One region of the Desulfitobacterium chlororespirans DSM 11544 genome, then DNA from elsewhere that is predicted to be linked to it. Evidence: riboswitches for the same ligand, from Rfam matches in the RefSeq annotation. Region 1 holds a riboswitch; the other holds the start of a gene.

Region 1 (5,611 bases):
CCCGCTTGAGAAATATTATTCAGGCAATTGATTTTGAACATTGTAAAACACTCCTCTTCAGTTTATCTTTTTTATTTTTTTATTTCAGGCTTATTTTTTGTTTTCTGCTTCAAACTTTCTCATGAATTCCACTAAATCCTTGACCCCCTGAATAGGCATGGCATTGTAAATACTGGCCCTCATCCCGCCTACTGTGCGATATCCTTTAAGGTTCTCAAAACCGGCGGCCTTGGCTTCTTTGATGAACTTGGCATCCAGTTCCTCAGAGCCTGTCACAAAGGGAACATTCATTAAGGAGCGGTCTTTTTTCACCACGGTTCCTTTAAACATGGCACTGGCGTCCAGATAATCATAAAGAATGGCGGCTTTTTCCTCGTTGATCTTTTGCATAGCCTCCAGTCCGCCCAGCTTTTTGAGCCATTTGAACACTTTACCACAGATGTATATTCCATAAACCGGCGGTGTATTATAGGCGGAATTGTTATCCAGATGGACTTTATATTTGAGCATAGTGGGGGTTCCCGGCAAAACATCCTCTGTGATCAGATCCTCCCGGATAATGACAATCACGACTCCGGCGGGCCCTACATTCTTCTGGGCTCCGGCAAAAATAAGTCCATATTGGGTGACATCGATGGGTTCGGATAGGAAATCGGAAGACATATCGGCGATTAAAGGTTTATCTCCCACCTCGGGAAGCTCATTAAACTTGGTGCCGAAGATGGTATTATTGTGGCAGATGTAGACATAGTCTGCATCCTCGGAGAATTTTAAATCCTTAAGGTCCGGAATATAGGAGTAGTTCTGGTCCTCTGATGAGGCGACGACATTGATTTTGCCGTACAGCTTTCCCTCGGAAATAGCTTTCTTGGCCCATTGCCCGGTGTTCAGATGATCCGCCACCCGGTTCTTCATCAGGTTCATGGGAACCATGGCAAATTGCTGGGAGGCCCCTCCCTGGAGGAAGAGCACCTTGTAGTTATCAGGAATCTTTAGCAAGTCCCTTAAGTCCTGAGCGGCTTCGTTCATCATTCCTTCAATGGTCTTGGTGCGGTGGCTCATTTCCATGACGGACATGCCCGTTCCCTGATAATCCAGCATCTCCTCTGCGGCTTCTCTTAAGACTTCCTCAGGCAATACAGCCGGTCCTGCTGAAAAATTGTACACTCTTTTCATCTTGAAATTTCCCCCTTATTTATAATGTTTTATGAATGTTGACAGATATTGGGTTATCCAGAATAGACAAAACCCACCCCAGTCATTGGGGCGGGTTTTCCGCGGTGCCACCCAAGTTTCAGCCTTTACGGTTTACGGGCGGTAAATCCTGCCCCTATCCTCCTTAGTATCCTTAAGGAGAACTAGGACAGTGCAGCACAGAAAATAAATAAAACCTCTCATCCCAATCAGGGACGAGAGGTTATTCCCGCGTTGCCACCCATGTTGCCGTAATCGGCCAACTTATGTCCGCGATATCGGGCGGAACCCGTCACAATTCTTCATTGGCCACTCCAGGATGGAATCCACTTCGCTTCTATGACTGACTTGCACCAACCGTCAGCTCTCTACACATATTCGGCGCCGGACGTCCTTTCATCGTGTTGGACTATAGATTGACGTTGTTATGATTCTAATCTATTACACAGCTTTTTGTCAAGAGGTATCAGCAAAATAATTATTTTCCTGCTTCGACACCTGTTTCCACATTGCCTTCCAAGCCGATAGCAAGGGCGACGGTGCGCATTCCTTTGATGGTCTCTTCGATGATCTCGTTCAAATCCTTGCCCAGACGATCGGCTCCGGCTTCGATCACTTCCCGGTTGACATTCTCGGCAAAGCTTTTTTGCTTCCATTTCTTTTTAACGGATTTGGCAGTCAGGTCATGAAGGCTCTTGCTGGGACGAAGCAAAGCCGTGGCTGAGACCAAACCTGTCAATTCGTCAATGGTGAATAGGACTTTTTCCACGTTCTCCCGGGGCTCCACATCATGGACCAGACCGTAGCCATGGCTTTCAATAGCCCGGATGAATTCTGCCGGCAATCCTTGGGGGGTGAGGATCTCCCGGGTTTTGCGGCAGTGTTGATCAGGGTACAGCTCAAAATCAATATCATGCAATAAGCCGATATTCCCCCAAAGGTCAGGGTCTTCCTGATAAAGGGAAGCAAAATGGCGCATCACCGCTTCCACTGTCAGGGAGTGACGCAATAAGGTCTCGCTTTTTACATACTCATTGAGAAGCTGCCAAGCAGCCTCCCTATCCTTTGTATAATCCGGCATCCGACATCCTTCTTTCTATCGTGGTATTTGTATTTAGCAATACTTCAGTTGTATTTTTGATTGGACACAGCACTTTATCTATTGCCCAGTTCTTCAAGGTTATAGGGAGTTTCCTGATAGACATAGTAATTCAGCCAATTGGCAAAAAGTAAATTGGAATGCCCCCTCCACCTGACGACAGGCATCTGCCTGGGATCATCCCCAGGATAGTAGTTCTGAGGAATGTTGATGGGGAGTTCGTAGGATATATCTCGATCATATTCTGCTTTCAGAGTGTAGGGATCGTATTCGGAATGACCTGTGACAAAAATCTGCCGGCCACCCTTGGTCCCGACGAGATAGACTCCAGACTCCTCAGATTCCGAAAAAATCTCCAGCTCCGGCACCTTGACGATATCTTCTTTTCTGACTTCTGTATGCCGGGAGTGAGGAACATAAAAGATATCATCAAAACCTCTGAGCAAACGGATATCCCTGCGGTTTAAGGTATGAGGAAATACGCCGAACATTTTAGCCGGCAAGGGATACTTGGGAACACCAAAGAAGTGATAAAGCCCGGCCTGGGCTCCCCAGCAAATGAACAGGGTGGAAAAGACATTGGCTTTGCTCCAGTCCATAATCTTTTGCAGCTCCGGCCAAAAATCAACCTCTTCAAAGGGCATCTGCTCGATAGGGGCACCGGTAATGATCATGCCGTCAAATTTCTGATCTTTGATGCTGTCAAAGGTCTGATAATACTTAATGAGGTATTCTTCCGGGGTATTCTTGGAACAATGGGTTTCCGGGTAAAGAAGGGTAATATCCACCTGCAAGGGGGAATTCCCTAAGAGTCTGAGAATCTGTGTTTCTGTTATAATCTTATTAGGCATGAGATTGAGAATGACAATACTGAGAGGGCGAATGTCCTGATGTTCGGCACGCTTCTCTTCCATAATAAAAACATCCTCTTTAGTGAGTATTTCTGCTGCAGGCAGGCCATCGGGTACATTGATCGGCATAGTATTCTCCCTTCGCTACACTTAGAAAATTTTTTGTTCATTCTTCCCAAAATAAAGAAAACCTCTTTCCAAGAAAGAGGGTATCGCTAAAAATTCCTCTCTCATCTATCAATGCTTCCATCGCAGGAATTAGCACCGTTGTATTCATCCGAATACCGGTTGCTGGGTTTCATCGGGCCAGTCCCTCCACCACTCTTGATAAGAAATGGGCTGTATTTAGTTGATGACGATGTAAATCGTCATTGGCACTATATTATTACATCTTGGCACTAAAGTCAATCTGCTCTATAACAAAATTATTGTAAAGGGATTGTCCGAGTCGCGTAGCTTTACGCACAACGCTCTCTCCATAGCTCCGGGGCTGGTTAACCTGGCCGCCCCTCCGCTAAATCCGTTCACTCTTGTGCGTAAAGCTACGCTTGTGGGTCCCTTTTCAGCATTTATCTGAGGCTTTTGAGACTCCTTTACAGGTCTTTTTCATAACAGAAGACGGCTCTCCCCGGCTAAAAGCAGGATGAGAACCGTCTTATTCCTCATTATCCTTAGATATCTATACTCTGAGCTTAAAGTTTCCCGCCTTCGACAATTAACTCCTCAGGTTTTACATCGTCCCCGTACACGGGCAGGAGGGTTTTTTCATAGGCTTGCTTTACGAAATTTTCTTTAGCGAGCTCTGCCAACTCCTGATTGATCCAGTTTAAGAGTTCGGTGTCGCCTTTCTTTACTGCCGGTGCAATGGTGTCCGTGCTGCCTAAAGTAGGTACACCTACGGTGAAGCCCGGATTGGATTTGGCCCAGGCGAGAACTTCCGTATTGTCATGAGCTAAGGCGGCTCCCCGGCCATCTTTTAAGGCTTCAAAGGCTTCCGTGTTTTGATCATACTTAAGAAGTTCCAGATCCGGGTGATTTTTGGTCAGATAATCCTGAGCTGTGGTTCCTTTATTGACAATAACCTTCTTCCCTTGAAGCTGGTCGATAGAGGTGATCAAGGCTCCGTCAGGTGAGACGATGCCCAGGGCAACTTTCATATAAGGGTTGGCGAAATCCACTTTTTGCTTTCTTTCTTCTGTAACTGTGAAATTAGCCATAATAATGTCGACCTTGTTGGATTCGAGATAAGGTACTCTGTTGGCAGCCTCCACCAATACGAACTCTACTTTGGATTCGTCCCCTAAAAGGTCTTTGGCGAAGCGTCTGGCGATTTCCACATCAAAGCCTTGATTCTGGCCATTGGCATCTACATAACCAAAGGGCGGCTTATCGCTGAATACGCCAATCCTCAGGGTTCCCCGCTGCTTGATTTCTTCCAGGGAGCCTGCTGAAGAGGCACCGTTTGACTTATTTGCGTTGTTGGCATTATTTGCTTGATCGCCGCCTGTCTGGCCGCACCCCACAAGTCCGCCCAGGAGCAATGCTCCGGCCAGAACGAGGGCTAGGGATCTGATCATCTTTTTCATCTTTTCTCTCAACCTTTCTTCTCTTGGTTTTGGGGCACTAATATTGAAATATATTAAGAAATTGCTTCGCCCGCTCGGTGCGTGGGTTATTGAAGAACTCCTGGGGACCGGCAATTTCACAAATATTACCTGAATCCATGAAGACGACCCGGTCGGCGACCGCTTGGGCAAAGCCCATCTCATGAGTGACAATGATCATGGTCATTCCCTGTTTGGCCAGGCCCAGCATCACGTCAAGAACCTCCCGGACCATTTCCGGATCAAGGGATGCTGTCACCTCATCAAAAAGCATGATCTCCGGATTCATACATAAGGCTCTGACGATAGCGATTCTCTGCTTCTGGCCTCCGGATAGCTCTCTTGGCCAAGCGTCTATTCTATCGAATAACCCCACTCTTTCCAAAAGGGCCTTGGCTTGCTCCATGACTTGGCTGCGTTCCCTGTTCTGTACCTTTGTCGGCCCCAGGAGAATATTCTCAAGCACCGTCATATGGGGAAAAAGATCATAGTTTTGAAAAACCATACCGATCTGCTGACGAATCTGCCCCCAATCGACTTTTCCTCTGATCAGGCTTTGACCTGAAAGCAGGATATCTCCTTTTTGAATGGGTTCAAGACCATTAAGGCAGCGGAGCAAAGTGCTTTTGCCGCATCCGGAGGGCCCTAAAACCACAATGACCTCACCTCTGCGAACCTGGAGATCAATCCCCTTAAGAACGGGTTTGCCCCCATACTCTTTATGCAAATCCTTGATTGCCAATAAAATCTCTCTTTGCTCACTACTCATTGAATCACTCCTAACTACTCCACTTGGCTTCCAGTCTCTTGGCCAGACGGGATAATGGATAGCACATGATGAAGTACAGCATAAAAATAAGTCC
Region 2 (5,611 bases), on a different contig from region 1:
CTGCAACATCGCCAAAACGAAAGGTTGCTTCCCTGATTCTCTTGCGCATAGCGGCGTCATCGGAAATTATTTCTGCAAGAATATCCGAAGCCCCCGAGATTGCTTCTTCTGAGGTTTCGACACCCAGCTCAGGATTAATATACTTTTGAGCTTCCTCAAAAAGCTGGGCCTTGGGGTATTGCTCCAATATCCATAAGGCTAAGGGTTCAAGTCCCTTCTCCTTAGCTATAGTAGCCCGTGTACGTCTTTTCTGTTTGTAGGGTCGATAGAGGTCTTCCACCTCTTGAAGAATGGAAGCCTTTTGAATCTGTTCAGCTAACTCATCCGTGAGCTTGCCTTGCTCTTCAATCAACCGCAGGACTTCGCTTTTCCGTTGCTTTAAATTCCTTAGATATTCCAAACGCTCTACAATACTGCGCAGGGCGTTCTCATCCAACTCTCCGGTGGCTTCCTTACGATAACGTGCGATAAAGGGAATGGTATTCCCCGCATCCAAGAGTTGAATGGCTTCTTTGACCTGATGGGCACGCAAGCTAAGTTCTTGCGCGATACTTTCCGCAAATTCCAAAGGATAATCCCTCCTGATAGTTCTCAATTTTTTATTATACCATTCTTTTCCCAAAAAGTTAAAGAAAGATAGGAAAAGTGAAAAGCAAGTCCACTAGAGACCTGCTTAAAACTATCCTGAGAGAAATTGATTTCTTTTAGGAAACGATATCCCTGCTGAGATGGTGTATCTCAATCAAACAGGGGAACTCTAATCTCCTCCTTCTCCAGACAGAACCCATTGGCATCTATATGATCTATAGTTATAATCAGCTCTTCTCCCACCTGTTCAAAATCAATAACTTCCTGGTTAAGCTTTTGATAGGCCGGATAAAGTGTTTCCGCTTCACCAGTGGCCGGCGTAACCTTTACCAGCTCTCCACCCTTGGCAATCGTCCCATAGGCCAAGCCGATAATGGTAATAAACTCCTGATCATTAAGCCATAAGATCTTCTTTTTCGGAGTATATTTTCCTTCAGGCGCAAAAGAGTTCCACATTTTTATCCGGCTCTCCTGATTGAGTTGCAGCCGGGTCCAACGATTACTTACATTATCTTTGATATAAATATCTCCGATGGTTTCCCATTCATCCGGGTAGATATAAGCTGTAAACTGCTTATTTGGCGAACTGCCATGAACCACATAATTTCCTTGGAGAATAAAGGCCGGAACATAGGGATTGGTAGTCACACGAAAAAGTTGCCCTGTTTGCTCGGTAAGTACCGGTTGCGGAGTCTCATCCTTCACTGCTCCCCTATCAGGCTCACTTGGGTTAGCTGCCGCGGTCTTTACTTTCTTAACATAAGCAGCATAATTGGCTCTTTGCTGTTGGATTCTTTGCTGTGGCGTTTGTTCGGGATCGGTGACCAGCATTGTCGAATAAGTCTGCTCCTCCACACCGGGCTCCCTAAAAGAAGCACTTAAAGGAAAGATATCAAAATTCAAGAACAATATACAGAATACCACTCCCAGGAAAAAAAGGGTGCCGCGAATAATTCTTCGTTTCTTGATAACGCTCCCTCCTTAATCTGTTTTTAACCGAATCACACTATACCATTATTTACCATATTCTTAGAATTGATTCTCTATTACCTTTTCGCAATCCTTCTTTTAGCAAGGATATGCCAAATTGCTTTAGGAATCGTGCAGATAAAAAGGAAATCATCAAAAAGCGAACCAGTCTGAACCAGTTCGCTTTAATTCCACTATACATTTTAAGAAACTCAACATATGATCCTGCCTTATTTAACGAGCTGCATTACCTATGCTGCGCTCCGCAACTACCTTCTTCGCGATCTCGACTATATCGGACAAGACGGCTCCCCCTGTGGCCAATCCACCAGCGCCAGGCCCCTTCCAAAAAAGATCACCCACCAACTGTGTTTCCAGTGATAAGCCATTATCCACACCGGAGACGTGACTGAGAATTGCTTCCCCCGATAACCACTGCACACCCACTTTAGCCACAATTCCTTCCCGTCCTTTTTCCGGCCCTGACGAAGAGCACTCAATGATGGATGCCTCGGCAACTAATTTAGGCACCCGCCCCTGTTTTTTCTGCTCCGCGACCTCTTCTGTCGTCAGCCCTTGGATTCCATCAATCTCCACCTCTTCAAGAGGAATCTCCAGCTCAAAACATTCCCGGCAGAGAATAACAAGTTTACAGGCCGCATCCAAACCGGTTACATCCATAGTCGGATCGCTTTCCGCATAACCAGCCTCTTGCGCTTCGCGCAATGCCTCCTCATAGCCTTTTCCAGACTCCGCCATTTGAGTCAGGATATAATTAGTGGTCCCATTTAAAATACCACAAATTTTCTTCACCTGATCTCCGGCCAGCCCGTATTGAATGGTTCTAAGGATTGGAATCCCTCCTAAGACGCTCCCTTCATAAAGCAAGCAGATTCCTTTATGCTGGGCTATTTCTTGCAACTCCGCGCCATAAAGAGCCAGTAAGAGCTTATTGGCTGTCACTACATGCTTTCCCTTAGCCAGCGCCTTTTTGATAAAGGAATAAGTGGGATGCTCACCCCCCATAACTTCCACTACTACCTCAATCTCCGGGTCATCGAGAATATCTTGGGGTTTCTGGGTTAGAACAACACCCTCGATCGCCCGCTCTTTACTTATATCTTGAACAAGGGCCTTGCTTACAACCAGTGTGATCCCCAGTTTGCGAAGAATTTTGTTTGAATGAAGCAGTATTCCTTTTATCACCCCTTGGCCCACGTTCCCACACCCTAATAGACCAATCTTCACTGTATTTTCCTTCATCTCTTTATTCCTCCCCTTTATCGGTCCTTGATGTTGCCTGCAATATTATGAGAAGAGCATATAAAGCATAAAAAAGCCCTTCCCTATTCCAGGAAGAGCTTATGTGTCGTATTTTTGCTCATCTTCCAGGAATAATCCTGCTGGAATTAGCACCACTGCCATATAGGCCGGTTGCCGGGTTTCATCGGGCCAGTCCCTCCACCACTCTGGATGAGAAGTATTCAATTTTTATTATTATATGACAGTAAACAAAGCAATGTCAATAGAGCAGAGTGATATATTACAGAATAATGTAATCCCTTCCCTATAGAACTATGAAGCAGTGCTACAGAATTTGTATTCCTTCATTTAAACTGCCGCTTCGAAAACCCTCTAAGTCCAGAGTAATATAGGTAAACCCTAATTCCTTGAGGGGCTTGACAATAGTATCATGGTCCAGTTCCATAAGTTTTAAAAAATCCTTTTTAGGAATTTCCAATCGGGCCATATCCTGGTGATAACGCACTCTTAAATTTGTAAATCCTAGTTCCTTAAGTAAAATTTCCGCTTGCTCTACGCGCCGAAGCTTTTCGATCGTGATCTCCTCTCCGTAAGGAAAGCGAGAAGATAGACAAGGGCTGGAGGGCTTATCCCAAGTTGAAAGTCCCATCTTCTTGGACAATTGACGAATCTCTTCTTTGCTTAAACCGGCTTCCTGCAGCGGGCTCCTGATCCCCAGCGCTCTGGCCGCCTGCATGCCGGGGCGGTAATCTTTAAGATCGTCGGCATTGCTCCCGTCAAGAACCCAATTGATCTTCTTCTCTTGGGCAATGCCTGAGAGCTTTGTAAACAACTCATTTTTACAATGAAAACAACGATTTTGAGGGTTCTTTACAAACTCCTCTTTGCCCATTTCTTCAGTTTCGATGACCAAAAACTTTGCTCCAAACTCTTGGACCTGCTGCAAAGCATTGTTATAATCGGCTGAAGGCATAGTTTCCGAAGCGCCGATGACAGCAAGACAGTGATCCCCCAAGGTTTCATGAGCTACTTTTAAGAGAAAGGTGCTGTCCACCCCACCTGAAAAAGCCACCACAACCGCTTCCATTTCTTTGATAATTTGCTTTAAGTGATTCAGCTTTGCTTGCATGATTTACCTCCAGATTACTCAAACTTAATTAACTTTCACACTTCAATCGATCTATGCTTTAGAACTATCGCTAAAATAGTAGTTTCTCAGTTTCTCCATTTTTTGAGAATATTCCTCCTGAGTCAAGATTCCTTGCCTGACTAATTCCGAAAGCACTTTCGTATAGCGTTCTAATTCTTTCATATTTTTACTGGAAACCTTCTTTTGATTATAAAACTGTATGACTTCTTCTAATTCATCATTATCCAGCACCCCGATAGCTTGCAACTTAACCAAGCTTAATTCACTTTCCTCATTAACCGCAACGGCATTGGTGCTTTTGATTAATGGCTGTATAGCCAGCCTTACGGCAAGAAATATAATAATAAAAAGTGCTATTGAATAGAAAAGAATTGCCTCCATCATCATAGCTCTCCTCCACAAATTATAAATCAGTTACCCACCAATCTTGTCCCCAGTGAAAACAGTTCAAGGCTGGACTCCTGTTTAGCTCCGCTTAACTAAGATATTCTCAAAAAGCATAGGATTTTCCTCTTTTCAGAATGAAGTATATCTGAACACAAAAAATTCACTTGCAAAGCCCATAGGAATAATATAATATTAGCCTAAACATCTTATTAGGCTAAAGTGAATTAAATATGAATTTATGTCAAAGCTCTTATCAAGAGAGGCGGAGGGACTGGCCCCATGAAGCCCGGCAACCTACATATGTGAGGTGCTAAATCCAGAGAACCATCAGGTTCGAAGATAAGAGGACGTGGAAACAATTCACGACCTCTTTGGAGGTCGTTTTTGTTAGGTCAAATCTTCTTTGAAGCTCAGCAACATGAATATCTTTGCCAATATGTTCATAGTAGGAGGAATGAAAATGAATATTTTAACCGAACTGGCCCAGATCGGCAATCGCCGCGATCCTTATGGAGCGATCAGCTTTCCTATTTACCATTCGTCTACCTTTGCTCACCCCGGCTTCGGCAAAAGCACAGGCTTTGATTACTCGCGAACCGGCAATCCCACCCGCCAAGCTTTAGAAGATGCTATGGCAAGCCTGGAGGAAGGTACCAAAGGATTTGCTTTTTCCTCAGGCATGGGCGCCATCACTACCATCCTCTCCTTATTCTCCCAGGGCGAGCATCTTCTCGTCACCGAAGATCTCTATGGAGGAACCTACCGTATCCTTGAGGAGGTCTTCAGCCGCTTTGGCCTCCAAGTCACTTTTGTGGATTCCAGTGATCTCGGTGCCATAGAAAAAGAGATCCGTCCCCAAACAAAGGCCATCTTCACCGAAACACCAACCAACCCTCTTATGAAGGTTGCCGACCTAAAGGGGATCGCTTCCTTGTGTCGGAAGCACGGTCTCTTAAATATAGTGGACAATACTTTTCTTACACCCTATTTGCAAAAACCACTAAACTTAGGTGCCGACATTGTTATTCATAGTGGCACCAAATATCTCGGTGGCCATAATGATGTCGTGGCGGGCCTCGTCGTGGTTCAAGGAGAAGAACTTGCAGCTCGCTTTGGACGTTTGCAGAACTCTCTCGGCGCTACATTGGGCCCCCAGGATTCCTGGCTAGTTATCCGGGGTTTGAAAACCTTGGCCCTGCGCATGAGAGCACAAGAAGAAAATGCCCTCCAGATTGCACAATGGCTGGAGAAGCA

The links. Region 1 has a riboswitch for S-adenosylmethionine ahead of metA (homoserine O-acetyltransferase MetA). Riboswitches for the same ligand answer to the same signal wherever they lie in the genome.
Region 2: another riboswitch for S-adenosylmethionine. It lies ahead of BUA14_RS07725 (homoserine dehydrogenase); the one in region 1 lies ahead of metA (homoserine O-acetyltransferase MetA).

Annotation. Positions count from the first base shown of each region.
Region 1 covers NZ_FRDN01000010.1:144,556-150,166, forward strand. Annotated here, with positions in the region: gene BUA14_RS16565 (phosphoglycerate dehydrogenase) at 1-41, opposite strand, end outside; gene serC (3-phosphoserine/phosphohydroxythreonine transaminase) at 91-1,176, opposite strand; gene BUA14_RS16575 (HDIG domain-containing metalloprotein) at 1,673-2,275, opposite strand; gene metA (homoserine O-acetyltransferase MetA) at 2,350-3,273, opposite strand; SAM riboswitch class I at 3,372-3,478, opposite strand; gene BUA14_RS16585 (cysteine ABC transporter substrate-binding protein) at 3,837-4,730, opposite strand; gene BUA14_RS16590 (amino acid ABC transporter ATP-binding protein) at 4,768-5,517, opposite strand; gene BUA14_RS16595 (amino acid ABC transporter permease) at 5,528-5,611, opposite strand, start outside.
Region 2 covers NZ_FRDN01000005.1:387,375-392,985, reverse strand. Annotated here, with positions in the region: gene BUA14_RS07735 (Tex family protein) at 1-568, opposite strand, end outside; gene BUA14_RS07730 (DUF4652 domain-containing protein) at 739-1,443, opposite strand; gene BUA14_RS07725 (homoserine dehydrogenase) at 1,792-2,820, opposite strand; SAM riboswitch class I at 2,936-3,037, opposite strand; gene larE (ATP-dependent sacrificial sulfur transferase LarE) at 3,146-3,949, opposite strand; gene BUA14_RS07715 (hypothetical protein) at 4,001-4,357, opposite strand; SAM riboswitch class I at 4,605-4,703, shown strand; gene BUA14_RS07710 (trans-sulfuration enzyme family protein) at 4,812-5,611, shown strand, end outside.